DNA from 2 places in the Streptomyces sp. NPDC037410 genome. Region 1 is predicted to be linked to the other one. Evidence: riboswitches for the same ligand, from Rfam matches in the RefSeq annotation. Region 1 holds a riboswitch; the other holds the start of a gene.
What was found. A riboswitch is a leader RNA that binds a small molecule or an ion and turns the genes downstream of it on or off. The one in region 1 is predicted to bind glycine.
Positions count from the first base shown of each region.

Region 2: linked by a shared signal. The riboswitch ahead of gcvP (aminomethyl-transferring glycine dehydrogenase) and the one ahead of gcvT (glycine cleavage system aminomethyltransferase GcvT) in region 1 are both predicted to bind glycine.

Region 1 is NZ_JBVJWR010000028.1:47,745-55,072, forward strand. It holds gene ACZ7HT_RS32990 (serine hydroxymethyltransferase) at 1-1,093, opposite strand, end outside; gene gcvH (glycine cleavage system protein GcvH) at 1,126-1,506, opposite strand; gene gcvT (glycine cleavage system aminomethyltransferase GcvT) at 1,584-2,708, opposite strand; glycine riboswitch at 2,770-2,895, opposite strand; glycine riboswitch at 2,897-2,996, opposite strand; gene ACZ7HT_RS33005 (AAA family ATPase) at 3,159-3,815, shown strand; gene ACZ7HT_RS33010 (enhanced serine sensitivity protein SseB) at 4,048-4,788, shown strand; gene ACZ7HT_RS33015 (enhanced serine sensitivity protein SseB C-terminal domain-containing protein) at 4,922-5,671, shown strand; gene ACZ7HT_RS33020 (ABC transporter permease) at 6,039-7,037, shown strand; gene ACZ7HT_RS33025 (ABC transporter substrate-binding protein) at 7,063-7,328, shown strand, end outside.
Region 2 is NZ_JBVJWR010000005.1:391,693-399,020, forward strand. It holds gene ACZ7HT_RS11310 (glutamate-cysteine ligase family protein) at 1-568, opposite strand, end outside; gene ACZ7HT_RS11315 (hypothetical protein) at 1,049-1,639, shown strand; gene ACZ7HT_RS11320 (DUF5999 family protein) at 1,973-2,179, shown strand; gene gcvP (aminomethyl-transferring glycine dehydrogenase) at 2,262-5,147, opposite strand; glycine riboswitch at 5,327-5,426, opposite strand; gene ACZ7HT_RS11330 (PRC-barrel domain-containing protein) at 5,540-5,914, shown strand; gene ACZ7HT_RS11335 (DNA polymerase IV) at 5,966-7,328, opposite strand, start outside.

The DNA of each region.
Region 1 (7,328 bases):
GCAGACCGGAGGTGACCATCGGCGGGCGCGGGTCGTTCGGAACGGCGTTCCGGTTGACCGTGATGCCGACCTCGTGGAGACGGTCCTCGGCCTGCTGGCCGTCGAGCTCGGAGTCGCGCAGGTCCACCAGGACCAGGTGCACGTCCGTGCCGCCGGACAGGACGGAGACACCGTGGGCGGTGACGTCGTCCTGGACCAGGCGCTCGGCGAGCGCGCGGGCGCCGTCCAGGGTGCGCTGCTGGCGCTCCTTGAACTCCTCCGAGGCCGCGACCTTGAAGGAGACGGCCTTGGCCGCGATCACGTGCTCCAGCGGGCCGCCCTGGAAACCGGGGAAGACCGAGGAGTTCAGCTTCTTCGCGAACTCCTTCTTCGCCAGGATGATGCCGCCGCGCGGGCCGCCGAGCGTCTTGTGCGTGGTGGAGGTCACCACGTCCGCGTACTCGACCGGGTTCGGGTGCAGACCGGCGGCGACCAGGCCCGCGAAGTGGGCCATGTCGACCCACAGGTAGGCCTCGACCTCGTCGGCGATCCGGCGGAACTCGGCGAAGTCCAGCTGACGCGGGTAGGCGGACCAGCCCGCGATGATCACCTTGGGGCGGTGCTCCTTGGCGAGGCGCTCGACCTCGGCCATGTCGACCAGACCGGCCTCGTCCACGTGGTACGCGACCACGTTGAACTGCTTGCCGGAGAAGTTCAGGCGCATGCCGTGGGTGAGGTGGCCGCCGTGCGCCAGGTCGAGACCCAGGATCGTGTCGCCCGGCTGGGCGATCGCGAACAGGGCGGCCTGGTTCGCCGAGGCGCCGGAGTGCGGCTGCACGTTGGCGTACTCGGCGCCGAACAGGTCCTTGATCCGGTCGATCGCGATCTGCTCGGCCACGTCGACGTGCTCGCAGCCGCCGTAGTAGCGGCGGCCCGGGTAGCCCTCGGCGTACTTGTTGGTGAGGACGGAGCCCTGGGCCTCCATGACCGCGACCGGAGCGAAGTTCTCCGAGGCGATCATCTCGAGGGTGGACTGCTGACGGCGGAGCTCGGCGTCGACGGCGGCGGCGACGTCGGGGTCCAGCTCGTGGAGGGGAGTGTTCAGAAGCGACATGAATCGATCCCTAGGGGGTCTCGGGCCCGGTCTCAGTTCCCGGCGGTGAGCTCGGTGTACTGGTCGATGGAGAGCAGGTCCTTCGGCTCCTCGGAGATCCGGACCTTGAACAGCCAGCCACCCTCGAACGGAGCGGAGTTCACCAGGGACGGGTCGTCCACGACGTCCTGGTTGGCCGCGACGACCTCGCCCGTGACGGGGGAGAACAGGTCGCTGACGGACTTGGTCGACTCCAGCTCGCCACAGGTCTCGCCCTCGGTGACGGTCTCGCCGACCTCGGGGAGCTGGGCGTAGACGACGTCACCGAGCGCGTTGGCCGCGAATTCCGTGATGCCGACCGTCGCGACGCCGTCGACCGGCGCCGACAGCCACTCGTGCTCCTTGGTGTAGCTCAGCTGCTGGGGGTTGCTCATGACCTGATTCTCCTGGATCGGGGGAGTACTGATGAACGTGGGTCTTACGGGATGAGACGCGGAACGAGACGACTGCGTCACTTCTGGCGCTTGTAGAACGGCAGCGCCACGACCTCGTAGGGCTCGTGGGTGCCGCGGATGTCCACACCGACGCCCTCGGTCCCGGGCGTGGCGTGGGACGCGTCGACGTACGCCATCGCGATCGGCTTTCCGAGGGTCGGGGACGGGGCGCCGGAGGTGACCTCGCCGATGACCTCGCCGTTCGCGACGACCTGCATGCCGGCGCGCGGGACGCGGCGGCCCTCGGCGATCAGGCCGACGAGCTTGCGCGGCGGGGCGGTCTCGGCGCGCTCGGCGGCCTTCTCCAGGGCCTCGCGGCCGACGAAGCGGCCCTCGTTCGTCGTCTTCTCGAACTTCACGACGCGGCCCAGGCCGGCGTCGAAGGGGGTGAGGGCCGTGGTCAGCTCGTGGCCGTACAGCGGCATGCCCGCCTCCAGGCGGAGCGTGTCGCGGCAGGACAGGCCGCAGGGGATCAGGCCGACGCCCTCGCCCGCCTCGGTCAGCGCCTTCCAGACGCCCTCGGCGTGCTCGGGCTTCAGGAACAGCTCGAAGCCGTCCTCGCCGGTGTAGCCGGTGCGGGCGATCAGCGCGGGCACGCCGGCGACCGTGCCGGGCAGGCCGGCGTAGTACTTCAGGCCGTCCAGGTCGGCGTCGGTGAGCGACTTCAGGATGCCGGGGGACTCCGGGCCCTGGACGGCGATCAGGGCGTACGCGTCGCGGTCGTCGCGGACCTCGGCGTCGAAGCCCTCGGAGCGGGCGACCAGGGCGTCCAGGACGACCTGGGCGTTGGAGGCGTTGGCGACGACCATGTACTCGGTCTCGCCGAGGCGGTAGACGATCAGGTCGTCGAGGATGCCGCCGTTCTCCTGGCAGATCATCGTGTAGCGGGCGCGGCCGTTGCCCACGGTCGAGATGTTGCCGACGAGGGCGTGGTCGAGGAGCTCCACGGCCTGCGGGCCGGTGACGGTGATCTCGCCCATGTGGGAGAGGTCGAAGAGGCCGGCCTTGGTGCGGACGGCGTTGTGCTCGTCGCGCTCGCTGCCGTAGCGCAGCGGCATGTCCCAGCCGGCGAAGTCGGTCATGGTCGCGCCCAGCGAACGATGCAGGGCATCGAGGGCGGTCAGACGGGGGGCAGTGCTCATGGGGTGGCTCCCGGGTCCCAAGGGCGTGATCGGTGACGAAAACACATGACGGGCGAGGACGTCCTCCCCATCTGTCATGGAACCTGAGAGGTTCACCGAGGGCATCCCGGCGCCGACGAAACGGCGCCGAGTGGTCGGCTTGCACCTTGGGTGGGGACACCCAGGGGTGTCCCGCTTTTCAGATCTGCCTCATCCACGCGGTACGGGGCCTGAGAGATTCAAGGGAGGGTCTTGCTCCTTCGGCGCCCGGACGCGCTCGGCGGTCCGGAACTCTCCCGCGCGGATTCGAGCGGCCGGTATGCGGTTGTACGGCGACTGTGCGCGCCTGGCGCGCACATCATCGCACGCGGTGTCGGCGGGGCAAATCACTTGTGCCGCATTACCGTTTCTTTACACTTCTTGGGCAAGGGTCTCCTCGGGTTCTCCTGAGGCCCGACAGGGGGGAGCGCGATGAGGATCCAGCACACCGGCGCATACGCGGCGAGTACCGGCATACCGTCCCAGCGGGCCCGCGCCCGGAGCCGCGGCCGCCTCCTGCGGGACCTGCGCGAGCGCGGCGGCCGCGGCCCCCGCACCCTCACCTTCGCCGCCGGCGACCTCGTCGTCGTCTCCGGGCTGCCCGGCAGCGGCAAGTCCACCCTGATGAAGCGCGCCGCCCAGGGCAGCGGCATCGACTCCCAGGACGCCCGCGAGCGCTGGGAGGCCCGCATGCCGCGCCTCCTCCCGTACGCCGTCTACCGTCCCCTCGTACGGATCGCCCACTACGCCGGACTGCGCCGCGCCCTGCGCTCCGGCGCGAGCCTGATCGTCCACGACTGCGGCACCCAGTCCTGGGTGCGGGGCTGGCTCGCCCGCGAGGCGCGGCGGCGCGGCCGCGCCCTGCACCTGCTCCTCCTCGACGTCACCCCGGACACCGCGAAGGCCGGCCAGCACGCCCGGGGCCGGGGCGTCTCCGCGTACGCCTTCGCGCGGCACCGGCGGGCCGTCGGCCGGCTCCTGCGGGCCGCCGAGTCCGGCAGCCTGCCGCACGGCTGCGCCTCGGTGACCCTCCTCGACCGGGACTCCGCCGACGCCCTCCGCAGGATCGGCTTCCGGCAGGCCGCCTGAGGGGTTCCGCCCCGAGCCGGTCCTCGCCGCGCGCCCCGCCGATCCCCCGGGCGGCCCGCGGCTTCCAGGGTGCGCCGCCCGGCGCCGGTGTCCCCGGCCGTGTCCCGGGGCGGGACCGCGGGCGGTCCGGGACGCCCGTACCCTCCCTTTTGGCCGCGGCGGCGGCGACGCGGCGTTAGGGTGCTGCCGGGCGGCCGGTGCGGCAGGCCGTGCGAGAAGGGGAAACGCGACCGTGGACGTGACGTGGCCGGGCAACGAGCTGGAAGAGGTCCTTGCCGCCTCCCTGGGCAACCCCGAGGCCGGGGGACGCCTCGTCGAGGTGCTGGGCCGCAGCCCGGTCTGGGTGCCCCTGCCCAACGGCGGCGGCCCCGACAGCCAGGACCTCGACCTCGCCACCATGGAGATCGAGGGCGCGGCCTTCGTCCCCGTCTTCAGCTCCGAGCAGCAGTTCCTCGCCTGCGTCGGCGACCACATGTCGTACACCGTCGCCCCGGCCCGTGACTTCGCCCGCGGCCTGCCCCCGCAGCTCGGCATCGTCGTGAACCCCGGCGGCACCGTCGGCGTCCCGCTGCCCCCGCCCGCCGTCGCCGAGCTCTGCCGCGTCGGCCGCACCCCGCTCGACGGCCCCGCCAGCGGCGGCCGCGTCCGGCTCTTCGAGCCCGACTGGCAGGACGACCCGGTCGACTTCCTCGCCGCCGCCTCCGCCGAGTTCGAGGCCATCGGCACCGTCGCCACCGCCCGCCGCGCCCTCGCCAGCGTCGAGGGCGGCGAACCCGCGCTCTTCATCGGCGTCCAGGTCTCCCACTGGGAGGGCGCCGACCGCACCGCGCCCCTGGACGCCCTCGGCCGCGCCCTCGGCCGGGTCGAGGTCGCCTGGCCGGTCAACCTCATCCTGCTCGACATGGCGCAGGACCCGGTCGGCGACTGGATGCTGGAGCGGGTGCGCCCCTTCTACCAGCGCGCCGCCGTGTGACCGGCCCCCTGTTTAAGCTGAACTGACCGAGTCGCTGAACTGACCGCGTCGCTGGAAGACGCACGTGGTGGACGGAAGAGGGGCGGGACCCAGGGTGAGCACGACCGCTGCGGCCGGGGGACAGGTCGAGCACATGCTGCGCCAGGTGGCACCCGGACGCTACGACGCGTACGAGCAGCTGCTGCACGCCCTCGCCGACGGCGAGCTCCGGATGCTGCTGTGGCAGGGCGCCCCGGGCTCTCCCGACGCCCAGTACGGGAACATGGAGGTCGACGGCTTCGGCTACGCGCCCTGCGTCACCTCCGCCCAGGAGCTCGCCGCCTCCGGCTGGAACCGCGCCCACGAGCTCGTCACCGGCCGCGACATCGCCCGCGCCCTCTACCCCGACCGCTGGGGCGTCTGGCTCAACCCGCACGCCCCCGGCGGCGGCGTCGGCATCCCGTGGGCCGACCTGCGCCGGATCGCCACCGGTCTCGACCGGATGCCCGCCGGTCCGCTGCGCGTCACCGAGCCCGCCCTGGAGATCCCGCAGTTCTACGCCCTGCTCACGCAGAACGCCCACCGCACCCCGGCCGTCCGGGCGCTGCGCCGCGGCTGGGTGCAGCCGGCGCTCGGCTCCCCGTACCTCGTCATCGGTCTCGACCTGTACGACACGTCCCCGGCGGCCGTCGACCACGTCCGCTCGATGATGCGCCAGTCGATCGGCGCCGTCCCCGACGGGCTGCCCGTCTCGACGGTCGCGCTCTCCGACGCGTACGACCCGGTGGCGCTGTGGCTGCGGGCGAACGCGCGCCCCTTCTACGACCGCGAGGCGCACGCCGGGCGCGGATCCGCCGCCGTACCGGGCTACGGATACCCGCCGGCGACACCGTCCGGATACTGAGACGCCCCTCCTGTCCCACTTGTCCCCAAAGGCCTCCGGAGTCCGCTCCGGAGGCCTTCGTTCACACCAATTCGGCCGCTCACGACACCAGTTGAGCGACATGTCCGATTGCGGGCGAGTGGGCCCCGGTTGGTCCGCTCACGTGATCTCGACGTCCGGATAACGGAAGTCGCAGCACCGCATCACGGTTGAGCAAACATTGCCCTTCAGGTCTGGCGGGTGATCGCAAGCGCGTTGAAGACTCCCCGCTAACACCGGGCCGTCGGCCCTTTGTACGGGCCGCGTCACACGCGGCGTTCAGGACAGTTCCGCACCATCAGTGGCGGGTACGGGCCGGCCACCGCCGGCCGGGAGGGTCTAAGGCACTGTGACCGCACCGATCGAGACCACCGGATCGGCTGCCGAGGTGCAGCCGGAGGCTGTACTCATGGGGGCCAAACGGAGCCAGATCGAAGGCCGTTCCCTCGGACGGATCGCCTGGACGCGCTTCAAGCGCGACAAGATGGCCGTCGCGGGTGGCATCGTCGTCATCCTGCTCGTGCTCCTCGCTGTCCTGGCCAAGCCGATCCAGGCGATCTTCGGCCTGGACCCCAACGAGTTCCACCAGGACCTCATCGACCCGGCGCTCCTCTCGCCCAAGGGTGCCTGGGGCGGCATGAGCTGGGACCACCCGCTCGGCGTGGACCCGCAGTTCGGGCGGGACATCCTGAGCCGGATCATCGAGGGCTCCTGGGTCTCGCTGCTGGTCGCGGGCGGGGCCACCGTGCTCTCCGTGGTCATCGGCGTGATCATGGGCGTCGTCGCCGGCTTCTACGGCGGCTGGGCCGACACCCTCATCAGCCGCATGATGGACACCTTCCTGGCCTTCCCGCTCCTCCTCTTCGCGATCTCCCTCTCGGCGACCCTCCAGGACGGCGCGTTCGGCCTGTCGGGGCTGCCCCTGCGGATCGGCGTGCTGATCTTCGTGATCGGGTTCTTCAGCTGGCCCTACATGGGCCGGATCGTGCGCGCCCAGACGATGAGCCTGCGCAACCGTGAGTTCGTCGAGGCGGCCAGGTCGCTCGGCGCCCGCGGGCCGTTCATCCTCTTCCGGGAGCTGCTCCCGAACCTGGTGGCGCCGATCCTCGTCTACGCGACGCTGCTGATCCCCACCAACATCCTGTTCGAGGCCGGCCTCAGCTACCTCGGCGTCGGTATCGCGCCGCCGCAGGCCTCCTGGGGCGGAATGCTCACCACCGCGGTCGACACCTACCAGGCCGATCCGCAGTACATGTTCGTGCCGGGCCTGGCCATCTTCATCACGGTCCTGGCATTCAACCTGCTGGGCGACGGGCTGCGAGACGCCCTCGACCCTCGCAGCAAGTAACCATCGATAGAGGGGCTTTCCTCAGGTGAAGACGAAGAGAGTGACCGTTCTGGTCGCCACGACTGTGGTGCTGGCGCTTGGCGCGTCCGCCTGTGGCGGCTCGAAGGACGACAAGGGCGGCAAGAGCGGCGCCGGTTCCGCGGACGCGGCGCTGACGTCCCTCGTCAACAAGTCCGACAAGAAGGGCGGCACCGTCTCGTTCGAGATGTCGGACGAGCCGGACTCCCTGGACCCGGGCAACACGTACTACGGCTGGGTCCAGAACTTCTCCCGCCTGTACGGCCGGACCCT
Region 2 (7,328 bases), on a different contig from region 1:
CCGAGGTGCAGGCCGCCTCGGGCACGATCGACTCCGTGGTGCACAGCAGGCGTTCGACGCCGTGGATGTCGAGGGTGAAGTCCTCGCCGCGGGCGGCGAGGATCTGCTCGTTGAGCAGGGTGTAGCGGTCGTTGTCCGAGAGGTTCTCGGGGACGAGGTCGCTCTGCGCGAGCGTGGGCAGTATGCCGATCATGACGACGCCCGCGTCGAGTTCGGCCGCCTTGCGGTCGGCGTAACCGATGCCGGTTCCGATCTCTTCCGCGAGCCGGTCGAATACGCGCCCGTCGAGCTGGTGGGGCGCGATGTTCACTTCGAGGTTGAACATTCCGAGTTCCGTCTGGAAATCGGTGCTGGCGATCTTTTCGAGAACCGGGCCGTTCAGCATCCGGGGCAGCCCGTCGGCGCCGGCGAGATTGAGTTCGATCTCCACGCCCATGAGATTGCGCGGCCGGTCGAACCTCTTCTCCGCGAGGAGTCGCGCGAGTCCCGCGAGACACTGCTGGAGCTTTCTCCGGTACTGCTGCCGGTCGGACGGGCCGAACCCGTCGGCCACGACCTTCTCCCCCATCGAAGCGTCCCTCCCCGAGTGGGCAGCCGCCACGACGGCCGCGCGTCACGGACGATGATGCCCACCCCGCTGATCGACAACGCCTGCGAATCCGGCCGGTCGGAAGATAGTCTGGACCGAGCGCTCCACGGGCACGTCCCGAGGGCAGGGAACGGACGACATATACCAATGTCATATTGTCCGGGGACCCCGGGTCGGAATTCAGCCGTCCACCTTCGCGGGGAATACGCAGGTGGGAGCGGCGCCGTCCACGCGATTCCGCTTCAACTCCCCGTCATTAAGGCCTGATGACGTCTTGTCAGGAATATCGGCGAGGTCTAGCGGAAACACTGTGTGAACACGTGTCGTATAAACTCCGCGGACGAGGCAGAGTGTTGGCGCCCGGCCATGGCCCCATGGCCCTTCTCTGGCCCCGCCGCCGACAGCGCCGTCGTACCTGCCCACGCATCACCGTGTCTCCTGAGTGAGAGGCGACCCACCATGCTCCGACCCTCCCCGGCCCCCGCGCCGGCCCTCCGCAGTGTCCTCGCGGCCCTCGACTCACCGACCGCCGTCCGCGAGCCGCGAACTCCCGCACTGCGGGCCGCACAGGGACCGCTGAGCCCCGAACGCCCCCTGCCCGTGCACGTCCTCGACGTCACCGGAGCACCGGGGCTCGCACCCCGCACCCGGCTCGCCGGCTGGCGCTTCCTGATCCGGAACGGCGACCGGGCGATCGCCGCCGCGGACACCATGCTCACCCCGGACGGCTGGGCCTTCTCCCACTTCTTCGAGGGGCCGTACGTCTCCGCCACGGAACGGGCCCTGCTCCAGGCCGAGGCCCTGCCCGTCGTGTACCGGCCGAGGCTGCTCTCCGTACCGGAGCTCTACATGCTGACCCTCTGGCTGGACGCCGGTCCGGAGACCGACGGCGCCGCCGACGCCCCGGCCGCCGCCGATCTGATGGTGCCCCTGGCCCCCGCACCCCCGGGGATCGCGGCCCACCGCCCGTACCAGGTCGCCGATCTCCTGCCCGTCCTCACCACGCGTCTCGCGCCGCCGCCCCTCCTGGGCTCGCCGGCGCCCGCCTGATCCACCGCACGCGCGTCGCCGCCCCGTGACCCGGCCGGGTCACGGGGCGCACTTCTGTCCGGACCGCGCGCCCGAACGCGCTCTCCGAACGCCCCTCCCGTACGGACTAGCCCGCTCGGGCCACCCCGAACCACCCGAAGAGACGGTGCAGTTGACCTGAACCGCCCCTGCGGGTGATGCGTCTTCCCTGGAGAGGACGAGCTGTCGTGAAATACCTGCGGAAGACCGTCCGTGGGGCAAGACTGGGACCGGAACCGAACCGAACCGACGGGGGCGGCCATGAGCGCGCAGAGCCGCAGGACATCCACCACGACGCAGCGAAAGAACCCACCCATGTGCCAGCATCAGCCTGCCTGTCCCACCGCCGACTCCGCCGACCGTGAGGCGGCCCGACTGGTGGCACACCATCCGGAGCAGGGCTGGAGCCTGCTGTGCAACGGCGTCCTGCTCTTCGAGGACACCGGTGAACTGCTGCCGGACGGGCAGATCATCGCCCCGCACCGGCCGCTGACCGCGGGACAGGTGACGACCGCCGCCTGAAAGGGCGTCGGAGGACACCGTACGAGGGAAACGCCGAGGGCCGGCGCGGAGGAGATCCTCCGCACCGGCCCTCGGCTCGTGCTCAGTTGTCGTACTCGTCCAGCGGCGGGCAGGAGCAGACCAGGTTCCGGTCGCCGAAGGCGCCGTCGATGCGGCGCACCGGCGGCCAGTACTTGTCGGCGGCCGAGACACCGGCCGGGAAGACCGCCTCGTCGCGGGTGTACGGGTGGTTCCACTCGCCGCCCAGCGCGGCCGCGGTGTGCGGGGCGTTGTGCAGCGGGTTGTCGTCGGCGGGCCACTCGCCCGAGGCGACCTTCTCGATCTCGGCGCGGATCGCGATCATCGTGTCGCAGAAGCGGTCGAGCTCGGCCAGGTCCTCGGACTCGGTCGGCTCGATCATCAGCGTGCCGGCGACCGGGAAGGACATCGTCGGGGCGTGGAAGCCGTAGTCGATGAGGCGCTTCGCGAGGTCGTCGACGCTGACGCCGGTGGCCTTGGCCAGCGGACGGATGTCGACGATGCACTCGTGCGCGACCAGCCCGTTCGGACCGGTGTAGAGCACCGGGTAGTGCGGCTCCAGGCGCTTGGCGATGTAGTTCGCGGCGAGCACGGCGACCTGGGTGGCGCGCTTGAGGCCCTCGCCGCCCATGAGGCGCACGTACGACCAGGAGATCGGCAGGATGCCGGCGGAGCCCCAGGGGGCGGCCGAGATCGGGCCGACGCCGGTCTCCGGGCCCGCGGTGGGCTGGAGCGGGTGGTTCGGCAGGTACGGGGCGAGGTGGGAGCGGACGCCGACCGGGCCGACGCCGGGGCCGCCGCCGCCGTGCGGGATGCAGAAGGTCTTGTGCAGGTTCAGGTGCGAGACGTCGCCGCCGAACTTGCCCGGCTTGGCCAGACCGACCAGCGCGTTGAGGTTGGCGCCGTCGACGTACACCTGACCGCCGACCTCGTGGACCTCGGCGCAGATGTCGGCGACGTGCTCCTCGAACACACCGTGCGTGGACGGGTAGGTGATCATCAGCACGGCGAGCTCGTCGCGGTACTGGGCGATCTTGGCGCGCAGGTCCTCGACGTCGACCTCGCCGTCCTCGGCGGTCTTGACGACGACGACCTTCATGCCGGCCATCACCGCGGAGGCGGCGTTGGTGCCGTGCGCGGAGGACGGGATGAGGCAGACGGTGCGCTGCTCGTCGCCGTTGGCGCGGTGGTAGGCGCGCACGGCCAGGAGGCCGGCGAGCTCGCCCTGCGAGCCGGCGTTCGGCTGGATCGACACCTTGTCGTAGCCGGTGACCTCGGCCAGGCGCTCCTCCAGCTCGGTGATGAGCGTGACGTAGCCCTGGGCCTGGTCGATCGGGGCGAAGGGGTGGATCTGGCCGAACTCGGGCCAGGTCACCGGCTCCATCTCGGTGGTCGCGTTCAGCTTCATGGTGCAGGAGCCGAGCGGGATCATGCCGCGGTCGAGCGCGTAGTCGCGGTCCGCGAGCTTGCGCAGGTAGCGCAGCATCGAGGTCTCGGAGCGGTGCGCGTGGAAGACCGGGTGGGTCAGGTACGCGTCGGAGCGCAGCAGACCGGCGGGGAGGGTGTCCTCGGTGGCGGCGTCCAGGGCCGCCACGTCGGCGGTGACGCCGAAGGCGCCCCAGACCGCGGCGAGCTGCGCGCGGGTGGTGGTCTCGTCGCAGGAGACGTACACCAGGTCGGCGTCGGCACGGTAGAGGTTCACGCCGGCCTCGCGGGCGGCGGCGACGACCTCGTCGGCCTTGCCGGGCACGCGGACGGCGAGCGTGTCGAAGTACGAGCCGTGCACGACCTCGACGCCGCCGGCGGTGAGACCCGCGGCGAGGATGGCGGCGTAGCGGTGGGTGCGCTCGGCGATCTGCTTCAGACCGTCCGGGCCGTGGTAGACGGCGTACATGCCGGCCATGACGGCGAGCAGCACCTGGGCCGTACAGATGTTGCTGGTGGCCTTCTCGCGGCGGATGTGCTGCTCGCGGGTCTGCAGGGTCAGGCGGTAGGCCTTGTTGCCGTCGGCGTCGACGGAGACACCGACCAGCCGGCCGGGCATCGAGCGGACGTGCTTGTCCTGGACCGCCATGTAGCCGGCGTGGGGGCCGCCGAAGCCCATGGGGACGCCGAAGCGCTGCGTCGTACCGACGGCGATGTCGGCGCCCAGCTCGCCCGGCGAGGTGAGCAGGGTGAGCGCGAGCAGGTCGGCGGCGACGGTGACGATCGCGCCGAGCTCGTGCGCGGCGTCGATCAGCGGCTTGATGTCGCGGACGGCACCGGAGGCGCCCGGGTACTGGAGGAGCACACCGAAGACACCGCGCTCGGCGACCTCGGCGGGGATGCCCTCGCTCAGGTCGGCGACGACGACCTCGACACCGGTCGGCTCGGCGCGGGTCTCGATGACGGCGACGGTCTGCGGCAGGGCGTCGGCGTCGACGAGGAAGACACCGTTCTTGACCTTGCCGATGCGGCGGGACAGCGCCATGGCCTCGGCGGCGGCGGTGCCCTCGTCGAGGAGGGAGGAGCCGGCGGTGGGCAGACCGGTCAGGTCGGCGACCATGGTCTGGAAGTTCAGCAGGGCCTCCAGGCGGCCCTGGGAGATCTCCGGCTGGTACGGCGTGTAGGCCGTGTACCAGGCGGGGTTCTCCATGACGTTGCGGAGGATCACCGGCGGGGTGAAGGTCCCGTAGTAGCCGAGACCGATCATCGGGGCGAGGACCTGGTTGCGGTCGGCGAGCGCGCGCAGCTCGGCGAGGACCTCGGCCTCGGTGCGCGCGGCCGGCAGGCCCAGCGCCTCGGCGTTCTTGATCACGTCCGGCACCGCGGCGGCCGTGAGCTCGTCGAGCGAGCCGTAACCGACCTGGGCGAGCATCTTGGCCCGAGCCTCGGCGTCGGGCCCGATGTGCCGCTGCTCGAACGGGATGCCCTGTTCGAGCTCGGAGAGCGGAGTGCGGTTGGCGGTCATGTACGGAGGCCTCCTGGTCGTCACGACCTGCGAGGGGCACCACGGCGCGGGTACCCGGACGGCCTCCCCCTCTGTCATTTCAACCTGAGAGTTTCACCGGCACGCCTCGCGGCACGCCGGCTTTCACCGTCGGTGAGAGCGGAATGCCGTCGGACATCCGCTCTGCTTTCCAGAGTGACCTCGTCCGCGCGGTACAGGGGCCTGAGAGATTCCGGGGAGGATTTGCTCCTTCGGCGCCCACCGGAAGATTTCTCCGGGGGACTCTCCCGCACAGGGTCGACAGCCACAACCAGCCTACCAGCGCGGTTGCGGCTTCCATCGCTCAAGTGGCCGACATCCCAGTTGTGCACTTTCGTAGGGGTGTAGAGCAGTTGCGACCAGTTGGAGGGACCGTGCAGACCGATATCGATCCGCGCAGCCTGATAGGCCGCAAGGCGTTCGACCGGAACGGGCACAAGATCGGAACCGTGGACGAGGTGTACCTGGACGACGCGACCGGCATCCCCGAATGGGCGGCCGTCCGCACGGGCCTGTTCAGCCGGGACGCCTTCGTCCCCCTGGAGCCGAGCGCCCTGCTCGACGACGGCCTCCACATCCCGTACGAGCGGGCCCTCATCAAGGACGCCCCCGACTTCGGCGTGGGCCGCCACCTCTCCCCCGAACAGGAACTCCAGCTCTACCGCCACTACAGCCTCGCCCTCCCGCCCCCGCCCGCGGACACCCCGGACCGGGACTTCGGCCGCCTGGCGGGCCAGGACGGCGCCTGAGGCCCCGGACCAGCGGCCACCGGAAGACCCGCACCGCACGGCCGGTGCGGGTCAGGCCGCCGCGTCGTCCCCCCGGACCAGCGGCAACGGTTCCGACGGCTCCAGGTCCGGGTCGTCCACGGCGAACGTCCGCACCCGCCCCGGCCCGGACCACGGCTCCTCGAAGCGCACCGTCACCCGGCCGACCCCGCTCCCCTGGACCCAGCCCGCCCCGTACACGGCGTGCCGCACGTCACGCCCGGGTGCCCACCCCCGCTCGGCGGTCTCGGTCGCGGTGGCAGGCGAGGCCTCGGCCTCCTCGGACGCGGCCTCCTCCGCCGCCGGCCGCTCCGCGGCCTCCGCCGCCGCCTCCGCCTGGGCGAACAGGTCCTCCTGCGTGTAGTCCGCGAGCCCGCTCACCCCCACCCCGAGGAGCCGCACGCCCCCCGTCGTGTCCACCGCCTCCAGGAGCCGCCCGGCGGCCTCCCGTACGACCGCCGGGTCGTCCGTCGGCCCCCGCAGTGTCTCGGACCGGGTCAGCGTGGAGAAGTCGTACCGCCGCACCTTCAGGACGATGGTCCGCCCCGAGTGCCCCGAGGCCCGCAGCCGCCCCACGCACCGCTCCGCGAGCCGTTCGACCTCGATCCGGATCCGTACCCGGTCGTGGATGTCCGCGTCGAAGGTGTCCTCGACGGACACGGACTTGGCGTCCCGCTCGGCCACCACGGGCCGGTCGTCGTACCCCTGGGCCATCCTGTACAGCGAGGTCCCGTGCGCCCGCCCGAGCAGCCGTACGAGCTCGTCCTCGCCCGCCTCCGCGAGATCGGAGACGGTGGTCATCCCGGCGCGCCGCAGATGCTCCCCGGTGGCCGGCCCGACCCCGGGCAGGATCCGCACCGACCGCGGCCCGAGCAGCTCCCGCTCGGTCCCGGGCTCGATCAGGACGAGCCCGTCCGGCTTGGCCTCCTCGGAGGCGATCTTCGCGATCATCTTGGCCCCGGCCAGCCCTACGGACCCGGTGAGCCCGGTCGTCGCGAGGATGTCCACCCGCAGCCGCTCCCCCACGGCCCGGGCGCTCGCGCTGTCGTCGGCGATACCGCCGGCTTCGAGGTCGACGAAGGCCTCGTCGAGGCTGAGCGGCTCCACGAGCGGGGAGAGCCGCCGGAGCAGCTCCATGACCTGGTCGCTGATCGAGCGGTAGAAGGCGAAGCGCGGCACGAGATAGGCGGCGTTCGGCGCGAGCCGTCGCGCCTGGCCCATCGGCATGGCCGAGTGCACGCCGAAGCGACGGGCCTCGTAGGAGGCTGTGGCGACCACACCGCGCGGCCCGAGACCGCCGACGACCACGGGCTTTCCGCGCAGGCTGGGCTTCGACGCCTGCTCTGCGGCGGCGAAGAAGGCATCCATGTCGAGATGCAGGATCGTGGGCGCGGCT